One region of the Streptomyces sp. NPDC092045 genome, then DNA from elsewhere that is predicted to be linked to it. Evidence: riboswitches for the same ligand, from Rfam matches in the RefSeq annotation. Region 1 holds a riboswitch; the other holds the start of a gene.
The links. A riboswitch is a leader RNA that binds a small molecule or an ion and turns the genes downstream of it on or off. The one in region 1 is predicted to bind cobalamin.
Positions count from the first base shown of each region.

Region 2: it holds a riboswitch for cobalamin, as region 1 does, so the genes downstream of both, ACIQKA_RS11180 (acyl-CoA thioesterase) here and metE (5-methyltetrahydropteroyltriglutamate--homocysteine S-methyltransferase) in region 1, are expected to answer to the same signal.

Region 1 covers NZ_JBIVSC010000003.1:718,321-722,762, reverse strand. Annotated here, with positions in the region: gene ACIQKA_RS13435 (radical SAM protein) at 1-374, opposite strand, end outside; gene metE (5-methyltetrahydropteroyltriglutamate--homocysteine S-methyltransferase) at 556-2,874, opposite strand; cobalamin riboswitch at 3,058-3,213, opposite strand; partial or broken gene ACIQKA_RS13425 (3-hydroxyacyl-CoA dehydrogenase family protein) at 3,385-3,692, opposite strand; gene ACIQKA_RS13420 (TSUP family transporter) at 3,770-4,442, shown strand, end outside.
Region 2 covers NZ_JBIVSC010000003.1:226,078-230,519, forward strand. Annotated here, with positions in the region: gene ACIQKA_RS11170 (hypothetical protein) at 1-183, opposite strand, end outside; partial or broken gene ACIQKA_RS11175 (metallophosphoesterase) at 457-1,677, shown strand; cobalamin riboswitch at 2,276-2,431, shown strand; partial or broken gene ACIQKA_RS11180 (acyl-CoA thioesterase) at 2,590-2,922, shown strand; gene ACIQKA_RS11185 (aldehyde dehydrogenase family protein) at 3,097-3,408, shown strand; partial or broken gene ACIQKA_RS11190 (aldehyde dehydrogenase family protein) at 3,417-3,596, shown strand; gene ACIQKA_RS11195 (PP2C family protein-serine/threonine phosphatase) at 3,874-4,442, shown strand, end outside.

The DNA.
Region 1 (4,442 bases):
GGGTGCCGGTAGTACTCCGGCATCGGCGGCAGGCCGACGTCCGCGATCCGCGCCCCGTCCAGGAACAGGGCGAGCGCCCCGTCCCCGTCCGGCGCGACCCGGTACGGCGAGGACGGGTTCACCCGCACCGACACCACCGTGCGGCGCAGCCCGTACGGACCGCCGGTCAGCACGATCTCCTCCGGCGGGCGGTTCAGGGCCGCCTCCCCGAGCTCCGGCAGCGTCCGGTGGTCGAAGGAGAAGATGAAGTACGACTTCGGCTTCACCTCGCCGCCCTCGTTGCCGGACAGGGCGGAGGGGTCGAAGGCGACCCCGCCGCGCAGCAGGTCCTCCTTGAGCACGGCCTCCCGGGGAATCCCCGGGAAGCGCTCCATGAGGGACTCCACGACGGACGTGCGGGTGGGTGCGACGCTGGACACAGGCGGGTCTCCGGAGGTGAGGGGCTTATGGAGCCGACGTGTACCCCACGCTACGCGCGCACACCCGCGACGGGTCGGCCGGGGCTCCCGGACCGCCGGGTCCGGGGCGGCGCGGCCCCGGACCCGGCGGACGCCGTCAGGCGCCGGACAGCTCCCCCCGCACGGTGCGGGCGGCGGCGACCAGGTTCTCCAGGGAGGCCCGGGTCTCCGGCCAGGCGCGGGTCTTCAGACCGCAGTCGGGGTTGACCCACAGGCGCTCGGCGGGGATCGCCTCCAGGCCGGTGCGCAGCAGGTCCGCCGCCTCCTCCGCGCTCGGCACCCGGGGCGAGTGGATGTCCCAGACGCCGGGACCGGCCTCGCGCGGATAGCCGTGGGCGGCGAGCTCGCGGGCCACCTGCATGTGGGAGCGGGCCGCCTCCAGGCTGATGACGTCCGCGTCGAGGTCGTCGATCGCCTGGACGACGTCCCCGAACTCGGCGTAGCACATGTGGGTGTGGACCTGCGTGTCCGGCCGCACGCCGCCGGTGGCGAGCCGGAACGCCCCGGTCGCCCACGCCAGGTACGCCGGACGGTCGGCGGCCCGCAGCGGCAGCGTCTCGCGCAGCGCCGGCTCGTCCACCTGGATGACGGAGGTGCCGGCCGCCTCCAGGTCGCCCACCTCGTCGCGCAGGGCGAGGGCGACCTGCCGGGCGGTCTCGCCGAGCGGCTGGTCGTCGCGGACGAACGACCAGGCGAGCATGGTGACCGGGCCCGTCAGCATGCCCTTGACGGGCCTGGACGTGAGGGACTGGGCGTACGAGGTCCAGCGCACCGTCATCGGCTCGGGCCGCGAGATGTCGCCGGCCAGGACCGGCGGGCGGACGTAGCGGGTGCCGTACGACTGGACCCAGCCGTGCTGGGTGGCGAGGTAGCCGTCGAGCCGTTCGGCGAAGTACTGCACCATGTCGTTGCGCTCGGGCTCGCCGTGCACCAGGACGTCGACCCCGGCCTTCTCCTGGTACGCGACCACCTCCTGGATCTCGGCCCTGATGCGCTCCTCGTACCCGGCCGCGTCGATCCGCCCGGCCCGTAGGTCGGCGCGGGCGGTGCGCAGCTCGCCGGTCTGCGGGAAGGAGCCGATGGTGGTGGTCGGGAGCAGCGGCAGGCCCAGGTGGGCGCGCTGGGCGGCGGCCCGCTCGGCGTACGGCTGCGAACGGCGGGCGTCCGCCCCGGTGACGGCCCCGGTGCGGGTGCGCACGGCCGGGTTCCGGGTGATCGGGGAGTTCGCGCGGGAGGCGAGGGCGGCGCGGTTGGCGGCCAGTTCGCCGGCGATCGCGTCGGTGCCCCGCGACAGGCCCTCGGCCAGCGTCGTGATCTCGGTGGTCTTCTGCTTCGCGAAGGAGAGCCAGCGCAGGATCTGTGGGTCGACGTCCTTCTCGGCCGCCGCGTCGAGCGGCACGTGGAGCAGCGAGCAGGAGGCGGAGACGTCGACCCGGTCGGCGAGGCCGAGCAGGGTGCCGAGGACGGACAGGGACTTCTCCAGGTCGTTGACCCAGATGTTGCGCCCGTCGACCACACCGGCGACGAGGCGCTTGCCGGGCAGGCCGCCGACGGCGGCGAGGCCCTCCAGGTTGGCCGCCGCCGGACCGGTGAAGTCGAGCGCGAGGCCCTCGACCGGCGCCTTCGCCAGGACGGGCAGGGCGTCGCCGAGCCGGTCGAAGTACGAGGCGACGAGGAGCCGGGGCCGGTCGCTGGGCGCGCCGAGGTCGCGGTAGGCGCGCGCGGCGGCGTTCAGGTCGGCCGGGGTCCGGTCCTGGACGAGCGCGGGCTCGTCGAGCTGCACCCACTCGGCGCCGGCCGCGCGCAGGTCCGCGAGGACCTCCGCGTACACCGGCAGGAGCCGGTCGAGCAGGGTCAGCGGGTCGAAGTCGGCGGGCACGCCCGGCGCGGGCTTGGCGAGCAGCAGGTAGGTGACGGGGCCCACGAGCACGGGCCGGGCGGCGAGGCCCAGGGCCAGCGCCTCCGCCAGCTCCGCGACCTGCTTGGCCGAGTCGGCCGTGAAGACCGTGTCGGGCCCCAGCTCCGGCACCAGGTAGTGGTAGTTCGTGTCGAACCACTTCGTCATCTCCAGCGGGGCGACGTCCTGCGTGCCGCGCGCCATGGCGAAGTAGCCGTCCAGGGCGTCGGCCGCGACGGCCTCGCGGTGGCGAGCGGGGATCGCGCCCACCATGACGGTGGTGTCCAGGACGTGGTCGTAGTACGAGAAGTCGCCGGTCGGCACCTCGTGGACGCCGGCCCCGGCGAGCTGCCGCCAGTTGGTCCGGCGCAGTTCGGCGGCGGTGGACCGGAGGGCGTCGGCGGTGACGCGGCCCTTCCAGTAGCCCTCGATCGCCTTCTTCAGCTCCCGGTCCCGGCCCTGGCGCGGGTAGCCGTACACGGTGGCCCGTGCTGCCGCGGCTGCGGACTTCGTGGTCACGGAGATCTCCTTCGCGAGATGAATCCCTGAGGTCCCGGGGACGGGGAGAGGGCGCGAAGGGGCGACGGACCGGACGGTACGCGTGCGCGGCGGGCACGGTCGTCCGTCGGGTGTGTGCGCCGACCCGCCCTCGAGGTCACCGGGATGTCCGCGCGCGGAGTCGTCCGCGTGCGGGCAACGGGCAGGTCTTCGGACTCGCGGGCACGCCCTCCGGACTGGTCCGGCGGACACCTAGTGGCCGTCGCTTCCCAGCCCCTTCCCGGGGCCAGTGCGTATGACGGCGGTCGTTCCCGCTCACCGCTGCGGGGCAGTCCCGGATTCCCACCGGGTTCCCTCTTACGACGCGTCCCGCCTGGCGGACGGGGGCGAACCAGCTGCCCGGTCAGACTACGGGGTCGACCGCCGGAGCGGGGGAGCGCATCTCGCCATTCGGGCAGGGGAGAGGGACGCGCGAGTGAGGATCGAGCAAGCGGGGCCGCTCGCGCGGGCCGGCCGTCCGGGCGTCTCCGCCCGGTCGTAGACGTGGAACCCCCGGCCGCTCCTCCGGCCGAGCAGCCCCGCCTCCACCCTCCGCAGGAGCAGCGGCGGGGCGCGTACAGGGGTTCCTTGGACTCCTCGTACAGCGAGCGCGCGATGGAGGCGACCGCGTCGAGCCCGGTGAGGCCCGCGAGCCGCGGCATCGCGGACAGCGGGTACGGGACGAGCAGGGCGTTGACGACGAAGCCGGCCCGGTCGTGGGAGCCGATCGCGGTCTTGCCCGGGGTGCGGGCCGCGAAGTCGGTCACCGCGGCCGTCGCCGCCGAGGTGTGGAGGATCGTGTGGAGGGGGAGGCGGAGGCCCTGCCGCACCGGACCGGATACTGTCCGGACGATCTCGAAACGGCGGCGGGGGCACGATGGACTGGGCGATGCTGCTGGGCGGGATGGCCGCGGGGCTGCTGATCTCCGTGGTGACCGCGCCGGCCGGGGTCTCGGGAGCGGTGTTCCTGCTCCCGGTCCAGCTCAGCGTCTTCGCCGTGCCGAACCCCTCCGTCACGCCGACGAACCTGCTGTACAACGTCGTCGCGGGACCCGGCGCCCTCTGGCGCCACAGCAGGACCGGCGCCCTGCGCGGCCCGCTCACCCGCCGCCTGGTGGCGGGCACGCTCCCCGGGGTGGTGGTCGGCGCGGTCGTCCGCGTCTTCGCCCTCCCGGGCCCCACCGTCTTCCGCCTCCTCATCGCCGCGCTGCTGCTGCCCCTCGGCACATGGCTGTGCGTCCGCACCCTGCGCCCCGCCCGCGAGCGCCCCGCCGCCGAACCCTCGCCCCGCACCGTCACCGGACTCGCCCTGGCGGTCGGGGTGGTGGGCGGCATCTACGGCATCGGCGGCGGCTCCCTCCTCGGCCCGATCCTGGCGGGCCGGGGCGTCCCCGTCGCCCGCGTGGCCCCGGCGGCCCTCGCCGCCACCTTCACGACCTCGGTCGTCGGAGCCGTCACCTTCGCCCTGCTCTCCCTCACCACCACCGAGGCCGCCGCCCCCGACTGGACCCTCGGCCTCGCCTGCGGCCTCGGCGGCCTGATCGGCGGCT
Region 2 (4,442 bases), 490 kb from region 1:
CATCCTGGTGGAGCCCGCCAGGACCTCCCGGGGATCGTCGCCGACGGGCCAGAAGTACAGGGCCTCCTCGTCCCCGTAGGGGAAGGAGGCGTGGTGGGCGGCCGTGATCCGCTCGGTCGCGGCCGACTCCGCGCCGGTCAGGGGCTCGGTCCGGCGGACCCGGTAGTAGAGGGAGACGCTCATGGGCCGAGCGTACGGCGGGGGTCCGACAACGCACTTCGTCCGGTTCCGGCGCCGCTCGCTCACCGGCCGGGCCGGCACCCGGAGGACGGTCCTCCCCCGCGGCGGCGGACAATGGGTTCTCCGGAAGGCTCCGGCGGCCGGGCCGGAGCGGGATCGGGGTGCGGACGGCGGATCACGCCGGGCCCCGGGCGGACGGCCGGTACGGCGACCGTGCCGCGGCCGTCGCCCCGGCCCCGTACCCGATCCGCCGGACGGACCCTCAGGAGGGCGAGCGTGACCGAGACAAGCGACACCCGATCCGCCGACGGCGAGGCGCGGGAGGCGCCGCGGAGCCGGCTGCGACGCCTGATGCGGTACGTCCCCCTGATCGCGCCCGTCCTGCTGTGGGCCGTGCCGTGCTGGGTGCTCCTGCACACCGGTCAGCACTGGCCCTTCCCCGTCGCGGCGGTCGGCACCGCGCTGTTCGCCCTCGGCCTGGTCGGCATGCCGCTCGCGATGACGCGCGGTCACGGCCGGCGTCAGCGGGACCGGGCGGCGATCGTCGGCGACGTGCTGCTGGGCGGCGTCTGGGTCCTGTTCACCTGGTCCGTCCTGCTCGGCGTGCTGCTGCGGGCCGCCCTGGCCGTGGCCGGTGCCGGCGACGGCCAGGACCGGGCGCGCGTCGTCACCTGGGCCGTCCTCGGCACGACCGCCGCCCTGCTCGCCCGGGGGTACGCCGAGGCCCGGCGGGTGCCGCGCGTGCGCCGGCTCGACGTGGAACTCCCCCGCCTGGGAGCCGGTCTGGACGGCACCCGGGTCGTCCTGATCACCGACACCCACTACGGCCCGCTCGACCGGGCCCGCTGGTCGGCACGGGTCTGCGAGACGGTGAACGCCCTGGAGGCCGACCTGGTCTGCCACACCGGCGACATCGCGGACGGCACGGCCGACCGGCGCCGCGCCCAGGCCGCCCCGCTGGGCACGGTGCGGGCGACCCGGGCCCTGGTCTACGTGACCGGCAACCACGAGTACTACAGCGAGGCCCAGGGCTGGGTCGACCTGATGGGCGAGCTGGGCTGGGAGGCGCTGCGCAACCGCCACCTGCTGCTCGAACGCGGCGGCGACACCCTCGTGGTCGCGGGCGTCGACGACGTCACCGCCGAGTCCTCCGGCCTGGCGGGCCACCGCGCCCACCTCGACGGAGCCCTCCGGGGCGCCGACCCCGACCTGCCCGTCCTCCTCCTCGCCCACCAGCCCAAGTTCGTCGACCGGGCGGCGGCTGCGGGTGTCGACCTCCAGCTCTCCGGCCACACCCACGGCGGCCAGATCTGGCCCTTCCACCACCTGGTCCGCCTCGACCAGCCGGCCGTCGCCGGTCTCAGCCGCCACGGCGCGCGCACCCTGCTCTACACCAGCCGCGGCACCGGTTTCTAGGGCCCGCCCTTCCGCGTCTTCGCCCCCAGCGAGATCACCCTGCTCGTACTCCGCTCCCCTCGGCGGCCCGCCTCGTCCTAGGGGTGCCCGGCCCCGGCCGCCGGGCCCCGGGAGGAACCGGGCCGCGAGGAGTACGGAACGGGGCGGGAGGAGAGACGTCGGCGCCGTCCGCGTTTCAGCGCCGGGTGATGTCCACCCGGTCCCGGACCGTGATCCGGCCACGTCCGCGCGAGCGCGCGGGCCGTGAACCGGAGTGCGGCCGACGGCGGCTGACGCTCCGTACGCCCTTCGCGGTCGTGGCGGCGGCCCGGCCGGACGCGGCAGCCGGACCCCTCGCCCCGTGGGCCCCGGGGCTCGGGGCGCGACAGGCTTTCGGCGACCTCGCGCGCGGCGCGTTCCCCGGTCTCCGGGCCGGCCGCGAGGAAGCACGGGCGCCCGGGGCCACAGCGCTCCCCGGGCGCCCCGCAGGGTCTTCCGCCAGGCGTCCGGATCGGGGATCTCCCGGGCCGCGTCCGCCGTCTGCGTCGATCGCACGGCCGAACCCGTGCGGAGCGGGCTCCGGAGGGCCGCCGGGCACCGCGGTCCCGGCAGGCGGCGACGCGTGGAACGGCCCCGTCGGAGCGCGGCGTAGGCTGGTCGGGCAGCTGGTTCGCCCCCGTCCGCCGGGCGGGACGCGTCGTAAGAGGGAACCCGGTGGGAATCCGGGACTGCCCCGCAGCGGTGAGCGGGAACGACCGCCGTCATACGCACTGGCCCCGGGAAGGGGCTGGGAAGCGACGGCCACTAGGTGTCCGCCGGACCAGTCCGGAGGGCGTGCCCGCGAGTCCGAAGACCTGCCCGCTGCCCGCGCGCCCACACCCCGTGCGCGCGGAACAGCCCCGCCGCGACTCGCGAAGGAGAGTTGACGTGGCAGATCCCACCGTCACCGGTCCCGTTCCCACCGCCCGTCCCGCCAAGACGCCGGAGGACTCCCGGGTCGTCCTCGCCCACATCATGAGCGAGCACGACACCAACCTCTACGGCACCATCCACGGCGGCGTGATGATGAAGCTCATCGACGACGCCGCGGCCGCCGCCGCCGGGCGGCACGCCGACGGCCCGGCCGTCACCGCCTCCGTCGACCGGATGACCTTCCTCGCCCCCGTGCGGGCCGGAGACCTGCTGAGCGTCGAGGCCGGGCTCGAACGGGCCGGGCGGACGTCGATGACCGTCGGGGTCCGGGTGACCTCCGAGCGCTGGAACAGCACCGGCCCCGCCACCGAGGTGGCCACCGCCTTCCTGACCTTCGTCGCCGTCGACGCCGACGGCACCCCGCGCCCCGTCCCGGTCCTCGACACACCGCTGCCCGGCCCGTCCTGACCGGGCGGGCCGCCGCCCCGGCCGTGCGCGCGCACGGCCGGGGCGGCGGTCTCCTCGCCCACGAGTGTCGGACCCGGACCCCGCCGACCGCCCGTGGCCCGGTGCCCGGCCGGCGCGGGGCGTTCCTCCGGGCGGAGCTGCGTGGCGTCGAAGCGGTTCATCGTCCCCGACGGGGTCTACGACGACTTCGTCGCGGGGATGCGCCGCGCGTTCGAGGCGCTGGTGTCCGGCGACCCGGCGGACGAGGCGACCACGCCCGGCCCGCTCTCGTCGGAGCAGGCCGCCGCCGGCCCGGTCGAGCAGATCCGCGAGACGGTGGACCAGGGGGCCGAGCTGGTCACCGGCGGCCACCGGATCGACCGCCCGGGTGCCTTCGTCGAGCCGACCGTCCTCACCGGCGTCAAGTCCGGGATGCGGGCCTACGCGGAGGAAGTCTCGGCCGCGCCGCCGTGATCCACCGGGTGGCCGACGAGGACGAGGCGATCGCCCTCGCCGACGACGGCCAGTACGGTCTCGGCGGCTCCGTCTTCTGCGCCGACGCGGAGCGCGGACGCCGGGTCGCCGAGCGGATGGAGACCGGCATGGTGTGGGTCAACCACCCGGCCTCCACCCGGCCCGACCTGCCCTTCGGCGGCATCGAGCGCTCCGGTTACGGACGCGAGCCGTCCGCGCTCGGCATGCGGGAGTTCGTCCGCCGCAAGCCGGTGCGCGTCCTGCCCGCCGACGCGGAGCTCGGCGGCATCGCCGGCCGAGTCCCCGGGCCCGGCGGTCCGGGCACCGGCCGTGCCACCGCCTCCGCGGACCGGCGGCGGCCACGTACGCTGGGACGTGCGGCCCGCCCGGAGACTTCCGCCATCCGGTCCCCGGGGCGGCGGGGCGAGAGTTCCGGCCAGTACAGCCGACATGATCGAGGAGAGCGTGAGGCGAGTCGAGGGCGCGACCGGTACGGACCCGGAGGCCTGGTCCGCCGGCCTGCACCGCATGTGGCTGGCCGCCCAGGACGCCCAGGACATCACGGACATGGCCCGGCACGTCTACTCCCTGATGCTGGCGGAGCGGGGCGTCGTCGCCGTGACGGGAAGCCGCTGGGACGGCGGCAGCCTGCGGTACGTGCGGCGGCTGACGGCCGACGGCGCCACCGCGGTGGCCACCACGACCCCTCTTCCCGGCAGCGTGCGGACCGGGCCGGGCCGGCCGCCCGCCGGAGGCGGGGAGGACGCCGGGAACCGCGCGCCGGTGCACCTGTACGAGCACGACCTCACGACGGACGACGAGGGGTTCGCACCCGAGGGGGCCCTGCTGGCCGAGGCGGGCGCGCGCCGGGCCCTGGAGGCCCGCTTCTCGCTCGGGGGCGACGACTGGGCGTCCTTCTCGCTGGGGCTGGGCGGGCGCGAGGAGGCCGATCCCGTCCTGCCGACGCGGCTGCTCCAGCTGAGCGAGGTCCTGGTGGCCGGCAACCGGCGGGTCCTCGAACACAGGGCCGCGGA